4 regions of the Pseudoalteromonas sp. QJM3NY_22 genome follow, and region 4 is predicted to be linked to each of the others. Evidence: predicted binding sites of a transcription regulator. Region 4 holds the regulator's gene; each other region holds the start of a gene.

Region 1 (3,241 bases), 240 kb from region 4:
CCTCTATTTACTCCTAAGCTAATGCAATCATAGCGTCGCCGGTAGTTACAGCATCGCCTTCACCAACTAACACTTCAGCAATTGTTCCGGTATGCGTAGCGCGTATTTCAGTTTCCATTTTCATGGCTTCCATAATAATCACTACATCACCTTCGTTAACAACTTGCCCAGCTTTTACTTTAATCTTAAAAATATTACCGGCTAGAGGCGCATTAAGTGTTTCACCTGATGCAACCGAAGCAGACTGAGGCATATGCTCCGAATCTTTTAAGGTTACTTCTTTTAGCTCACCACCTTGCGCTACAACTACGTCATAAACTTTACCATCTACTTTTACGCTGTATTGCTCAGCTTTTACGCCATTACTATTTGAAGCTGATTTAGGGGGTGCTTTACTGCTTTTATCTTCAACAGAAGGGACTGGTTCAAATGCATCTGGGTTATTGCGATTTTTAATAAACTTCAAACCAACTTGCGGAAATAATGCATAAGTTAGTACGTCATCAATTTGATCATCAGCCAGTGTTAAGCCTTGCTCTTGCGCTTCTTTTAATAACTCAGCTTCAAGCGTTGCAAGTTCTGGTGCAATGTTATCTGCAGGGCGACAAGTAATAACTTCTGATCCATCAAGCACACGCTCTTGTAGCTCTTTATTCATTGGTGCTGGTGTTAAGCCATATTCACCTTTTAATACGCCAGCAGTTTCTTTAGTAATTGTTTTATAACGCTCACCTGTTAGCACATTAAGTACCGCTTGAGTGCCAACAATTTGCGACGTTGGTGTTACTAAAGGTAAAAAACCAAGATCTTCACGTACACGTGGGATCTCAAGTAAAACTTCATTAAGCTTATCTGCCGCGCCTTGCTCTTTAAGTTGGTTTTCCATGTTTGTAAGCATGCCACCAGGTACTTGAGCTAGTAAAATACGCCCATCAACCCCTTTTAAGCTACCTTCAAATGCCGCATATTTTTTACGCACATCTCTAAAGTAAGCAGCAATTTCTTCTAGGTGGTTTAAATCAAGCTCAGTATCACGCTCAGTCCCTTCAACTATCGATACAATAGTTTCAGTTGCAGAATGTCCATAAGTCATACTCATTGATGAAATAGCGGTATCGAGCATATCAATGCCTGCATCAATCGCTTTTTGATAAGTAGCAGTACTTAAACCTGTTGTAGCGTGGCACTGCATAGCAATAGGAACCGATACGGTTTCTTTAAGTGCTTTAATTAGTTTTTCAGCATCGTAAGGCTTTAATAAGCCCGCCATATCTTTAATACAAATTGAATGACAACCCATATCTTCAAGCTGCTTTGCAAGAGTTAGCCACATATCAAGTGTATGAACTGGGCTAACTGTGTACGAAATAGTACCTTGAGCGTGCGCGCCTACTTTTATAGCCGCTTTAATCGCTGTTTCTAGGTTACGTACATCATTCATTGCATCGAATATACGAAATACGTCAACACCATTTTTATGTGCGCGTTCTACAAATTTCTCAACTACGTCATCAGCATAATGACGGTAGCCTAATAGGTTTTGACCGCGTAATAGCATTTGCTGTTTAGTATTAGGCATCGCTTTTTTAAGCGCACGAATACGCTCCCACGGATCTTCGCCTAAATAACGAATACACGAATCAAATGTAGCACCGCCCCACGATTCAATAGACCAATAACCTGCATCATCTAACTTGCTAGCAATCGGTAGCATATCGTCTAAACGCATACGTGTTGCGAGCAATGATTGGTGCGCATCGCGTAATACCAATTCTGTTAATTTTAATTTAGCCATGTGTGCCCCTTATTTATTATTTGATTTGTACTGAGCAATGGCAGCACTAATAGCAGCGATGTGCTCATTAGGCACACCTTGAGATTTAAAAGACGGTGATTTAGCTGGTGATGCTTCTGGTTCGCTATAGCGCGTCACCAAATTAGACATAAGCGTTACGGCACCAATTAATATCGACAGAAATACAAACACCCCAACCATACCAGTAAGCATTAAACTACCAGCCGTTGTGAGTAGAGCACCTATATCCATTTTTCTCCCCCTTGAAACCCATATCGAAAATAAAAAATCGATTTAATTAAATATTTATTCACTGGATAATAACAAAACTAATTATTTTGTCTACTTCTTGTAAATTGGTAAAACCAATTAAACTATAATCAACATAAAACTCAACTAATTTACATACCAGAACCCTGCAATCACGCAGCCTACAATAGTTACAGGAAATAATGACTATAGCTAATAGTTATATATAAGTTGTTAATTAACTATCCGGTTAAATAAAAAAAACATGAAAAATCATAGGAAACACAAAAACAAAGGACCAATTGTTAATTGGTCTTACCAAAATAAATGTATTTAGTGAATATTTGCCAGCAATGTGTAACGGTGTGAATAACTTACATAGCAAAGCGTAAAAGTTACTAATCAACTAATTGCCCAAAACACATAAGCCATCAAAAACATACGACATAATCGACCTCACGACTATTTCTATGGCAAAGCAAATTGCTAAAGAAAAGATAGCAGTTTTAACGAGGCAGTGAAAATAGCTATGGATGATTTCCCAAGAGGGAAAGCTAAAATATTAGACGTTGTAGAAAATGGGTTTAACTGTAAAGTTGAGAAAGAAGCTGAGCAACAAGACTATGATATAAACTTATTTTCGAGTTACTTGGTGTTAAATAAAAAAGCTTACACGGCCATAGGTAATCATTTACAAGGCTGCGGGGAATTTGTTCCATTGAATTGTGAGAAAGAATTATTTTTATTCAATCCACTAATTTTTGAAGAAGAAGATAAAGATTTGACGGAAAAAGCTTATCTAGATGGATTTGAAGATGGTCTAAAATCTCTGGCCTTTAAGTCCGATCTAAATCTAATTTTTAAGTCGAGCATGCAAGGTGGAAAATCAATTTACTGTAATGCCGCATTTAAAACTCTTGTGGAAGAAAATAATTTAACTGGGATTACTTTTAATAGTGACTTACTTAGCATTTTTGCATAGCAGCCTCTAAACGCAGCTTTATAATTCGGAATGCCCTCACTCACGACTATAAAAAGTATCCTTGAAATATTAAGTCTAAACTAACGTTAATATGTATTAACGTTAGTTGGGTATCTAACATAGGTCACTAATTTTTTTAGAAGTTGCTGGTTTACGCTCATATCATTTACGTGTAACTTTATGCTAAGCATAAAGAAAACTATATATTTACAAAA
Region 2 (3,241 bases), 1.5 Mb from region 4:
CCGGTTTATGCCCTGCACTAATAGCCTGAGTCATTAATTGTTTATTGGCACAACCTGCTAGTGCACCTACGATGTAAGGCATTTGCTCTGCAGGGCTGATACGCAAACCTTGGTGCTTAGCACTGGCAAAACCAGCTTCTTTTAGCCAAGTATCAACAAGTGCACCGCCACCGTGTACAATTACAAACTGAGTATCTTGTTGCTCATTAAGTACATCAAACAATGCTTTAGCCGCGTTTTCTGTATTAAGTACAGCACCACCTAGTTTAATAACCCACGTTTTTTTACTCATTTAAAACGCTCCTTTTAAGCCCGTGGTATGCTCTAAATTCATTGATAGATTAATACACTGTAAAGCTTGCCCTGCAGCGCCTTTTAATAAATTATCTATTGCTGCAATAACAATTAATTGCGATCCTTGTTGCTGCCAACCAATATCAATATAAGGTTGCTTAGCTACACCTTTTATTGATGGGATTTTATCGCCTAATAAACGAATAAGTGGCTCATCGGCAAGTACCTGATACGCTTGTGTTACTTGCTCACTTGTTACCTCAGGCTTTAACTGCACATAAATAGTTTCTAAAATACCACGAGGAAAATTGCCTAAGTGCGGCGTAAATAAGACTTGGTGACCAAGATGTTGCTCAATTTCAGGACCGTGACGATGATTAAATAAACCATAGGGAGTAAGCGAAACCTCGCAAAAATGCGTGCCAACACTTGCTTTACGTCCAGCACCGGTAACTCCCGATACCGCATTAATAATAATACTCTGTTCGCTTAATAAACCGGCTTGTTGCAAAGGCTTTAATGCATTTAGTGCAGCCGTTGGGTAGCATCCAGCAACAGCGACTAACTGTGCATTGGCAATAGCTTCACTATTCCACTCAGCTAAACCATAAGCAGCTTTATTTAATAGCTCAGGATGTTGGTGCTCAAAACCATAATATGTAACGTAATCATCATTGCTTGCAAGGCGATAGCCACCAGATAAATCAAATACCTTTTTACCCATTGCTAAAAAACGCGGTGCTAAATCAACACTCACTTTATGGTCTGTACATAAGCACACATAGTCAGCACTAGTTTGAATGTCATCAAAAGCTGATTCACCAAGAGGGAGTAATGGTAAGTCGAGCAAGCCTAGATGTTCAGGATATAAATCACTTAGCAATTTATTTTTATCTAAGCTACCTTCTGATACATAACAACCCGCTAAAGTTAAGTTTGGGTGTTTAGCAACTAAACTTGCTAACTCTGCGCCGCTGTAACCGCTTGCGCCAATAATCACTACATTCATTTGTTACTCGTTATCTTAAAATTAGTTGTTACTTGTCTATCTTGTTCGCTTAAACTAGCCTTGGCGCTAATTTAGCCTTTTATTAATGAATTTTGATTATCGTCGCATTGTTTTCATAACGTTACTTTAATATATTTATGCTTAAAAAGTGAATTGATATTCATCATAAATACTTTTATATTGTTATGCAATTAAATTGAATACTTATTTTGGATTTTTTTATGCCTTTGCCATCGTTTATTTCTATGTATCAACAATTGATTGCAGCTCCGTCTATCAGTGCAATTGAAGATAGTCAGTGTATGAGTAATAAAAGCGTAATTGAACTACTTGCGAGGTGGTGCGAAACACTTGGCTTTACATGTGAAATCATTGAATTAGAAGGAGGTAAAGGTCGCTATAATTTATTAGCTAAACGTGGCAAAGGAGATGGTGGATTAATGCTCGCGGGCCACACCGATACAGTCCCGTTTGATGATAGTCGCTGGAATCATAATCCGTTTAAGCTTACCGAACTCGACAATAAATTATATGGGCTCGGTAGCATTGATATGAAAGGTTTTTTTGCGTTTGTATTACAAGCAATTAGTGAACTTGATGAAAAGCAGCAAACCCAGCCTATCTTAATACTCGCCACTGCCGACGAAGAAACCACAATGGCAGGTGCACAGCAAATATGTAAGCACCCAAATTTAAAACCTGCGCGATGTATAATTGGTGAACCTACTGATATGACACCGGTATTTACACATAAAGGACATATGAGTACAGCGATTAGAGTAATTGGACGCTCAGGTCATAGCTCTGATCCCGAACGTGGTCTCAACGCCATAGAAATCATGCATAAAGTAACTTCAAAATTATTGTTCTTAAAAGAACAGTTAAAGCATAAGTATTCATTAAGCCACTTTGAAATACCTTACCCAACATTAAATTTTGGTAATATTCATGGCGGCGACAACGCTAACCGAATTTGTGCTTGCTGCGAAATGCATATAGATATGCGCCCATTACCAGGTTTGAGTGTAAAAGAGTTACAAGCATTAATACTTGATGCAACGAAAGAGATAAATCAACAATACCCCAATGCGGTCAGCGTAATTGATTTACACGAGCCAATACCAGCCTTTACTGGCAACACCGACAGTGCTTTAGTGATATTAGCTGAAAAAATAGCAGGGCAAAAAGCAATAGCTGTTAATTACTGTACTGAAGCACCTTTTATTCAGCAATTAGGGTGTGAAACAATCGTTATGGGGCCGGGCTCAATAAATCAAGCCCATCAGCCTGATGAGTTTTTAGCAATGGAAAAAATAAAACCGTCACAAAAAATTATCAGTAACATTATTAAAGCCAGCTGTTTTAATATCAATTAACTTAATTAAGTGCCCTATTTTGAGATAAAAAAATCTTATCGATGACAACAGAAAATAATTATTTAGAGCAACTAGATACAAAATTTTTTGCCTAGTTCTAGCGTAATTTCCTTAACGTTAAATAGACCCTATATTTAAGCAGATTGGTATTACTCCTGTGTTCATACAGTTGTAAATAAGAAATTAGCGTTAGGTTTAATCCCTCAAGTTTATTAAGTAACCAAGTAAAAAAAAAGACGCAATTAAGCGTCTTCTTGTTTTAAATTACACCCTATTAGCTACATATACTTACTGAGGTACTTTTTAAATACAGGATCTGTTTTAGCTAGTTCTTTTTGCTCGGCTAAAATATCTTTTAAAATAGCGCCTGATGTAAGTGGGTTTGCAAGGACCACTCTAAATACAACAGTAGGTTGATTATCGTATTTAGATGGCGTTAGGCGTGTACGTGATACAAACGAGCGACCAGACTCCCGCTGACGCTTTTGCATACTCGCAGTAAAACGATTAAGTGATGCAAAAATGTCTAAACGTGTTGTTGCATCAGCATCTTTTATTGCCT
Region 3 (3,241 bases), 1.0 Mb from region 4:
TGTAGCTTGAAATAATAATTTCATCGTTTTCTTTAACACCGCTTAAAAGTTCTACCGCGTTAATGCTTGTGGCGCCTATTGTAATAGGTATACGCTTTGCGATATTGCCATCGACTTTATAAGCTACAATTCCGCCTTGCTGCATAAAAGCGCCGCGTTTTACTTGCATTATGTCTTGGCGGTTATCGAGTAAAATACGTGCAGTTAAGCGTTGGTTTTGACGAATGTTATTACTAACTCCATCAAAGCGAACGCGCGCTGTTACTTCACGATTATTAACTTCTGGTGATATGGCGGATAAATTCCCCATCACTGTTTCATTGCCTAACTTAAGCTCTACTTCCATACCGAGTCCTAATTCGTTTGCATAACTTTCAGGTACTTGAAGCTCCGCTTCGAAATTACTTAAGTTGACGAGTGTCATAAGAGGTTGGCTTTGCGTCACTGCGGCTTTTTGTTGCACAAGAAGGTTACCCACGATCCCAGTAACGGTAGCTTTAATAGATAGGTTGCTTACTTTTCTGATTAAATCATCAACAATAAGTTGCTGGCGGGTTACATCACTTTTAGCTGCTTGTAGTTCAAAGGCGAGCGTGTCTTTGGCAAGCAATACCTCTTGTTGTGCATGCTTATATGTGAGCTTTGCACGTGATAAATCATCAACTGCTTTTTCAAGATCAATTTGGCTAATTAAGTGCTTTTGTATTGATAACTGCGCCCGGCGATTTTCGCGCTCAGCGGCGTCTTGCTTGCAAATGCTGCCTTTGCTGCTCGCCTTGTAGTCGTTTAAGTACAGACTCCTGTTGCTTTAATTCGTTAGTTAACTCAGGGCTTTGCAGCAGAGCAAGTGTGTCCCCTTGCTTTACTGTATCGCCAGCCTTTACTTTTAAATCTATAAAACCACGTTCTGGGCTGTAGATTTTAGGAGCATTAGCAGCAACAATTTTACCACTGGCGGCAATGTCTCGAATGAGCGCTTTAACGTGTACTTTGGCAACCTGTACTTTTGAGCGGCTAATAGAGCTTTTAGCGCTATGACTCGTTAAAAAAATATAAGCAATTGTCGAGGCTACAATGAAAATAACCGCAGTGATGACCGCGTATTTTTTATAGTTCATAGGTGCCTTTACTTGTACGTCTTGTGCGCTGGTATCTTTAATCATTAGGCTCTCCTACACGGCTTTTATATATTTTTCACACAGTAGAAAAAAAACTGCGGTGCAAATAGCGACAATAGGAGATATCAAAAATAAACTAAGCATAAACATAATTATTCCACTTAACGAATGTGTATAGCTCTATACTATTAGCATGCCAAAGCGTAACTCACTGTAATTAGTTAATTAAATTTTATTTTATGTGTTTTTTATATGTCCGCGGACATAAAAGTGTCCGCAGTGGACGCATTAGTAAATAAAAATTCACTATTAAGAGGTTAAAAATGCCACAAATATTAATAACTATACTAATGACCAGTAAAAAGAAGAGAGGTTAAGCCTCAAAATTACGGAAATAGCACAAAACTATCTAAATGTTAACTAACTTTATCGGTGTATGTTGAATATTTATTCACTGAATGAGGGCTTTACGTTTACGTAAGCTGTAGCTTTTTACTTGGTTGTTTTTACAAAATGTTAAACTTGACACCAGTGTCATGAAAAAATAACGCCTAATATACGACTAAATGTTAAAAATAATGATGAAAAAGAAATCTTGCTATGAAGTGAGAAATATTCAAGAATGTGAATATGTATTCAAAATGCTATTGACTCTATTTACGATAGAGGCTAGTTTTGTCCGTCTGTTAGCAAATCGTCGAGCAGTTCATCCACGCTAACAGTGCAGCAAGGGGAGGGGTCTATGTTATACGACTCAAAATTAGAAAAAGAAAATTGTGGCTTTGGCTTAATAGCCCAAGTTAATGGTCAAGCTAGTCATAGGCTTATTCGTACTGCTATTACGGGGCTTGATCGCATGCAGCATCGTGGCGGTATATCTGCCGATGGTAAAACAGGTGATGGCTGTGGTTTATTATTACAAAAACCAGATAGCTTTTTTCGTGCTATTGCGGCTGAGAACAATTGGCACTTAGGTAAAAATTATGCCGTAGGTATGATTTTTTTAAATTCAGACCCTGTTTTAGCACAAGCTGCAAAACAAATACTTAGCGAAGAATTAGAAAAAGAAACGCTAAATATTTTAGGTTGGCGCGTAGTGCCAACCGACCCATCAATGTTAGGCCCTATAGCAGTACAACAATTACCTGGGTTTGAACAAATTTTTGTTAGTGCGCCAGAAGGTTGGCGCTCTAAAGATTTAGAGCGACGCTTATATGTAGCGCGTCGTCGTGCTGAAAAGCGTATTGTTGATGATGAAGCTTTTTATATTGCAAGCTTGTCTGGATTAGTTACTATCTATAAAGGCCTTATGATGCCTGCAGATTTACCTAATTTTTACCTAGATTTAGCTGATATTCGTATGACCAGTGCGATTTGTGTTTTTCATCAACGATTTTCTACTAATACTCAACCGCGTTGGCCTCTTGCTCAACCTTTTCGTTATTTAGCACACAATGGTGAAATTAATACCATTGAAGGTAACCGCCAATGGGCACGTGCGCGTTCTTATAAGTTTGCGTCACCACTTATTCCTGATTTACAAACAGCGGCACCGTTTGTAAACGAAACTGGTTCTGATTCATCCAGCCTAGATAATATGCTTGAGCTATTTTTAGCTGGCGGCATGGATTTATTCCGTGCGATGCGCATGCTTGTGCCACCTGCATGGCAAAAAAACCGTGCAATGGACGATGATCTACGTGCATTTTACGACTTTAACTCTATGCATATGGAACCATGGGATGGTCCGGCAGGTATTGTAATGTCGGATGGTCGTTTTGCGGCGTGTAACCTTGACCGTAATGGACTTCGCCCTGCGCGTTATGTAATTACACAAGATGGCTTTATTACGCTTGCATCAGAGGTGGGTATTTGGGATTACACTGCTGATGAAGTGGTTGAAAAAGGTCGTGTTGGTCCAGGTGAATTATTAGTTATTGATACTAAGCTTGGCAAAATTTGGCATTCGGATGAAATCGATCAAGATTTAAAATCTCGCCATCCATACAAGTCATGGCTTGAAGAAAATGTTAAACGTTTAGTTCCATTTGAAGAACTTACTGAGCAAGATGCCGGTAATCGTTCTTTTGATAATGAAACGCTAGCTAAATATCAAAAAATGT
Region 4 (3,241 bases):
CACAGTCGTTATTGCTGAGCAAGAAGTTGAAGTTGCTGCACAATATGACCAATCATTTGAAAAAAATGAGCAGGTTATAATAAAAATAAAACCTCACACGGTGAACTTTTTCGAATCATAATTAATTTGTTATTCGCTGTGTTTTTATCTATAAAACTAAGGAATAACAATGGCGCAAGCGCAATCAGGGATTTGTGCTGAAGCAAACTTACACGGTTTGCACTTATTTTTTAATGTGTTTGATGGTCAAGATGAATCGTTACGCGTAAAACTAAAGCAAGTAAGCGCTATTGAAGAAGAATTTAGCGATCAGTTTTCAGAATCAATGCTCTCTTGTATGGTCGCTATTGGTGCGCAATATTGGCCACATATCCTTCCTGAGTACATTCCAAGCGAATTACAGAGCTTTCCTAATATAAATCAAAGCGATCACCAAATGAGCGTACAACCGTGTGATTTGTTTGTGCAAATTCGCTCTGACCGTGAAGACGTTAACCATTTATTTGCCCTGCAAGTATTAAAGTTATTTGCTCCTGATGTAGAGCTGGTAGAGCAGGTTCGTAATTTTCGCTTTTTAGATGGACGAGACTTTAATGGCTTTATTTATGGTGGCGATTCTGCTCATGGTAGAAAAAAGCGTGCGACGGCACTAATAAATAAACCGGGTAGCTTTGAAGATCAAGGAAGTTATATTCATGTACAACGTTATAAGCATGACTTAACTGTGTGGCAGCATTTATCATTAAGTGAGCAAGAGCAAATAATGGGTCGTACGCGCCTTGATAACACACTAATTACCCCCGCGATCGAAACCAGCCATGCTTCGCGTAGTGAACTAAAAGACGAAGACGGGCAACCGCTACTATTAAATCAAAGCATGCCTTATGGCGATGTGTATGAGCAGGGAATGTTATCAATTACATGTGCATGTAAAGGAACCGCGTTCGAAAAAATACTTAAAAGCCGTTTAGGCGAAGGTGATTGTTACGACCACTGGCTTGATTTTACTCAAGCCGATATGGGTTCTGCTTTTTTTGCACCTTCGGTCGGATTTTTAAAACAGATTTAATTACGATTAATAATCAAACCGTATCAAATAAAATGCGAACGCGTTCAAGTGTCACGTCTATTTCAGATATTTTAGCCGGGGCGATAAAAATAGTGTCATCGCCGGCAATAGTTCCTAGTACGCCATCTGCTTTACCTAATGAATCTAATAAACGAGCAATAAGCTGAGCCGCACCTGGGCTGGTACGAATGATGATCATCATTTCGTTGTGCATAATGTCGATTACTAATTGGCGTAATGGGCTTTTAGCCGTAGGTACACCCATTTCAGCAGGTAAGCAGTAAACCATTTCTTGCTTGGCATTACGTGTGCGTACAGCGCCAAACTTACTTAACATGCGTGATACTTTACTTTGGCTTATATTGTCAAAGCCTTGCTCTTTTAACGCATCAACTATTTCGCCTTGAGAGCCAAAGTTTTCTTCTTTTAAAAGCGATTTAAATGCTTTTACCAGTGCTTCTTGTTTATCTTGTGGTTGCATAGTCTTTATTCATTTTTGTTATTTATGCTGCAAATTCTACACAATAATGAATAATTATGCAGCAGTTGTTTAGTTAACTTGCCAGTTTGATGCGTTAAATCACAAAAGTTTACGACTATGGTCGAAAATATACTTGAAATAGACAGGATAAATTTGTTTTTAGTCGCTAATTTCATTATCTTAAGAGCCACAAATATTTCCTACCTCAAATGACGGAGAATTCCAATGAAAGTTGCTGTATTAGGTGCTGCAGGCGGTATCGGCCAAGCGTTGTCTTTATTATTAAAAACAGGCTTACCAGCTGGCTCTGAATTATCACTTTATGATGTTGCACCAGTAGTACCAGGTGTTGCGGTTGACCTTTCTCACATCCCAACAGATGTTAAAGTAGCAGGCTTTGGCGCAGATGAACTAAACAAAGCGCTTGAAGGCTCTGACATCGTTCTTATCCCAGCGGGTATGCCACGTAAACCAGGTATGGATCGTGCTGATTTATTTAATGTAAATGCTGGTATTATCAAAACTTTAGCAGAAGGCATTGTTGCCAGCTGTCCTAAAGCGTTAGTCGGTATTATTACTAACCCAGTAAACGGCACAGTTCCAATTGTTGCTGAAGTATTCAAAAAAGCAGGTACTTACGACGCTAAACGCGTATTCGGTATTACTACGCTTGACGTTATTCGTTCAGAAGCATTTGTTGCTGAACTTAAAGGCGTAGACGTAGCAACTGTAAAAGTACCAGTAATTGGTGGTCACTCAGGCACAACGATTCTGCCTCTACTTTCTCAAGTTGAAGGTGTTTCTTTCACTGATGAAGAAGTTGCTGCACTTACTCCACGTATTCAAAATGCGGGTACTGAAGTTGTAAATGCTAAAGCAGGCGGTGGTTCAGCTACGCTATCGATGGGTGCTGCTGCAGCGCGTTTTTGTATGTCTTTAGTTAAAGGCCTACAAGGTGAAGAAGTTGTAGATTACGCTTACGTTGCTGTTGAAAATGGCGATGCAGAGTACTTTGCACATCCAGTACGTTTAGGTAAAAACGGCGTAGAAGAAATTCTTTCTTACGGCGAACTAAGCGCATTTGAAACAAAAGCAAAAAATGACATGCTTGAAACTCTGAAAAAAGACATTAAAGAAGGTGTTGATTTCATGGCGTAATAGCCGGTTTAAGCAACAAAAAAGCCTGCATTTGCAGGCTTTTTTGTTGCTCAGAATTAATGTCACACTGTGTAACTAGTTAAAACTAGTGGTCGCGGTCAACCGCAATACGGGCAAGGCTTATAAGTGCTTGCTTATAGTCAGACTCAGCTAAAAAATCTAAACAGGCAATGGCTTTTTCGGCCTCAAGCTCTGCTTTTTGCATTGTAAACTCAAGCGCATTAGTTTGTTTTAGTGCAGATAAAATTTCTTCTAAATGCTCCATACCATTACTGTGCTCTATTGCATCACGAATGAGCTGCGTTTGCTGCTCGCTACCATGTTGCATAGCATAAATAAGCGGAAGGGTTGGTTTGCCTTCAGCTAAATCATCGCCAATGTTTTTACCTAGCTGCTCAGCATCTGCATTGTAATCGAGTACGTCATCCACTAACTGAAACGCGGTGCCTAAATGCATACCGTATAAGTTTAGTGCATCAAGTGTCGCTTGGTCTTGCTCTGTGATAATGGCAGCAAGGCCTGTAGCTGCTTCA

The links. Region 4 encodes ArgR, which controls arginine synthesis, uptake and breakdown. Its sites were predicted from a motif close to ANTGAATANNTATTCANT; they were not measured.
Region 1: AC0VZ4_RS16330 (OadG family protein) is a predicted target of ArgR. The motif match lies at 2,093-2,110, and genes of this name have one in related genera.
Region 2: argC (N-acetyl-gamma-glutamyl-phosphate reductase) is a predicted target of ArgR. The motif match lies at 1,451-1,468, and genes of this name have one in related genera.
Region 3: gltB (glutamate synthase large subunit) is a predicted target of ArgR. The motif match lies at 1,742-1,759, and genes of this name have one in related genera.

What each region holds. Positions count from the first base shown of each region.
Region 1 covers NZ_CM149655.1:3,551,245-3,554,485, forward strand. Annotated here, with positions in the region: gene oadA (sodium-extruding oxaloacetate decarboxylase subunit alpha) at 14-1,795, opposite strand; gene AC0VZ4_RS16330 (OadG family protein) at 1,805-2,047, opposite strand; gene AC0VZ4_RS16335 (hypothetical protein) at 2,574-3,026, shown strand.
Region 2 covers NZ_CM149655.1:918,719-921,959, reverse strand. Annotated here, with positions in the region: gene argB (acetylglutamate kinase) at 1-292, opposite strand, end outside; gene argC (N-acetyl-gamma-glutamyl-phosphate reductase) at 293-1,303, opposite strand; gene argE (acetylornithine deacetylase) at 1,525-2,679, shown strand; gene panP (pyridoxal-dependent aspartate 1-decarboxylase PanP) at 2,958-3,241, opposite strand, start outside.
Region 3 covers NZ_CM149655.1:2,764,230-2,767,470, reverse strand. Annotated here, with positions in the region: partial or broken gene AC0VZ4_RS12490 (efflux RND transporter periplasmic adaptor subunit) at 1-1,163, opposite strand, end outside; gene gltB (glutamate synthase large subunit) at 1,861-3,241, shown strand, end outside.
Region 4 covers NZ_CM149655.1:3,787,167-3,790,407, reverse strand. Annotated here, with positions in the region: gene AC0VZ4_RS17545 (ABC transporter ATP-binding protein) at 1-121, shown strand, start outside; gene AC0VZ4_RS17540 (Dyp-type peroxidase) at 170-1,069, shown strand; gene argR (transcriptional regulator ArgR) at 1,083-1,550, opposite strand; gene mdh (malate dehydrogenase) at 1,776-2,708, shown strand; gene ispB (octaprenyl diphosphate synthase) at 2,794-3,241, opposite strand, start outside.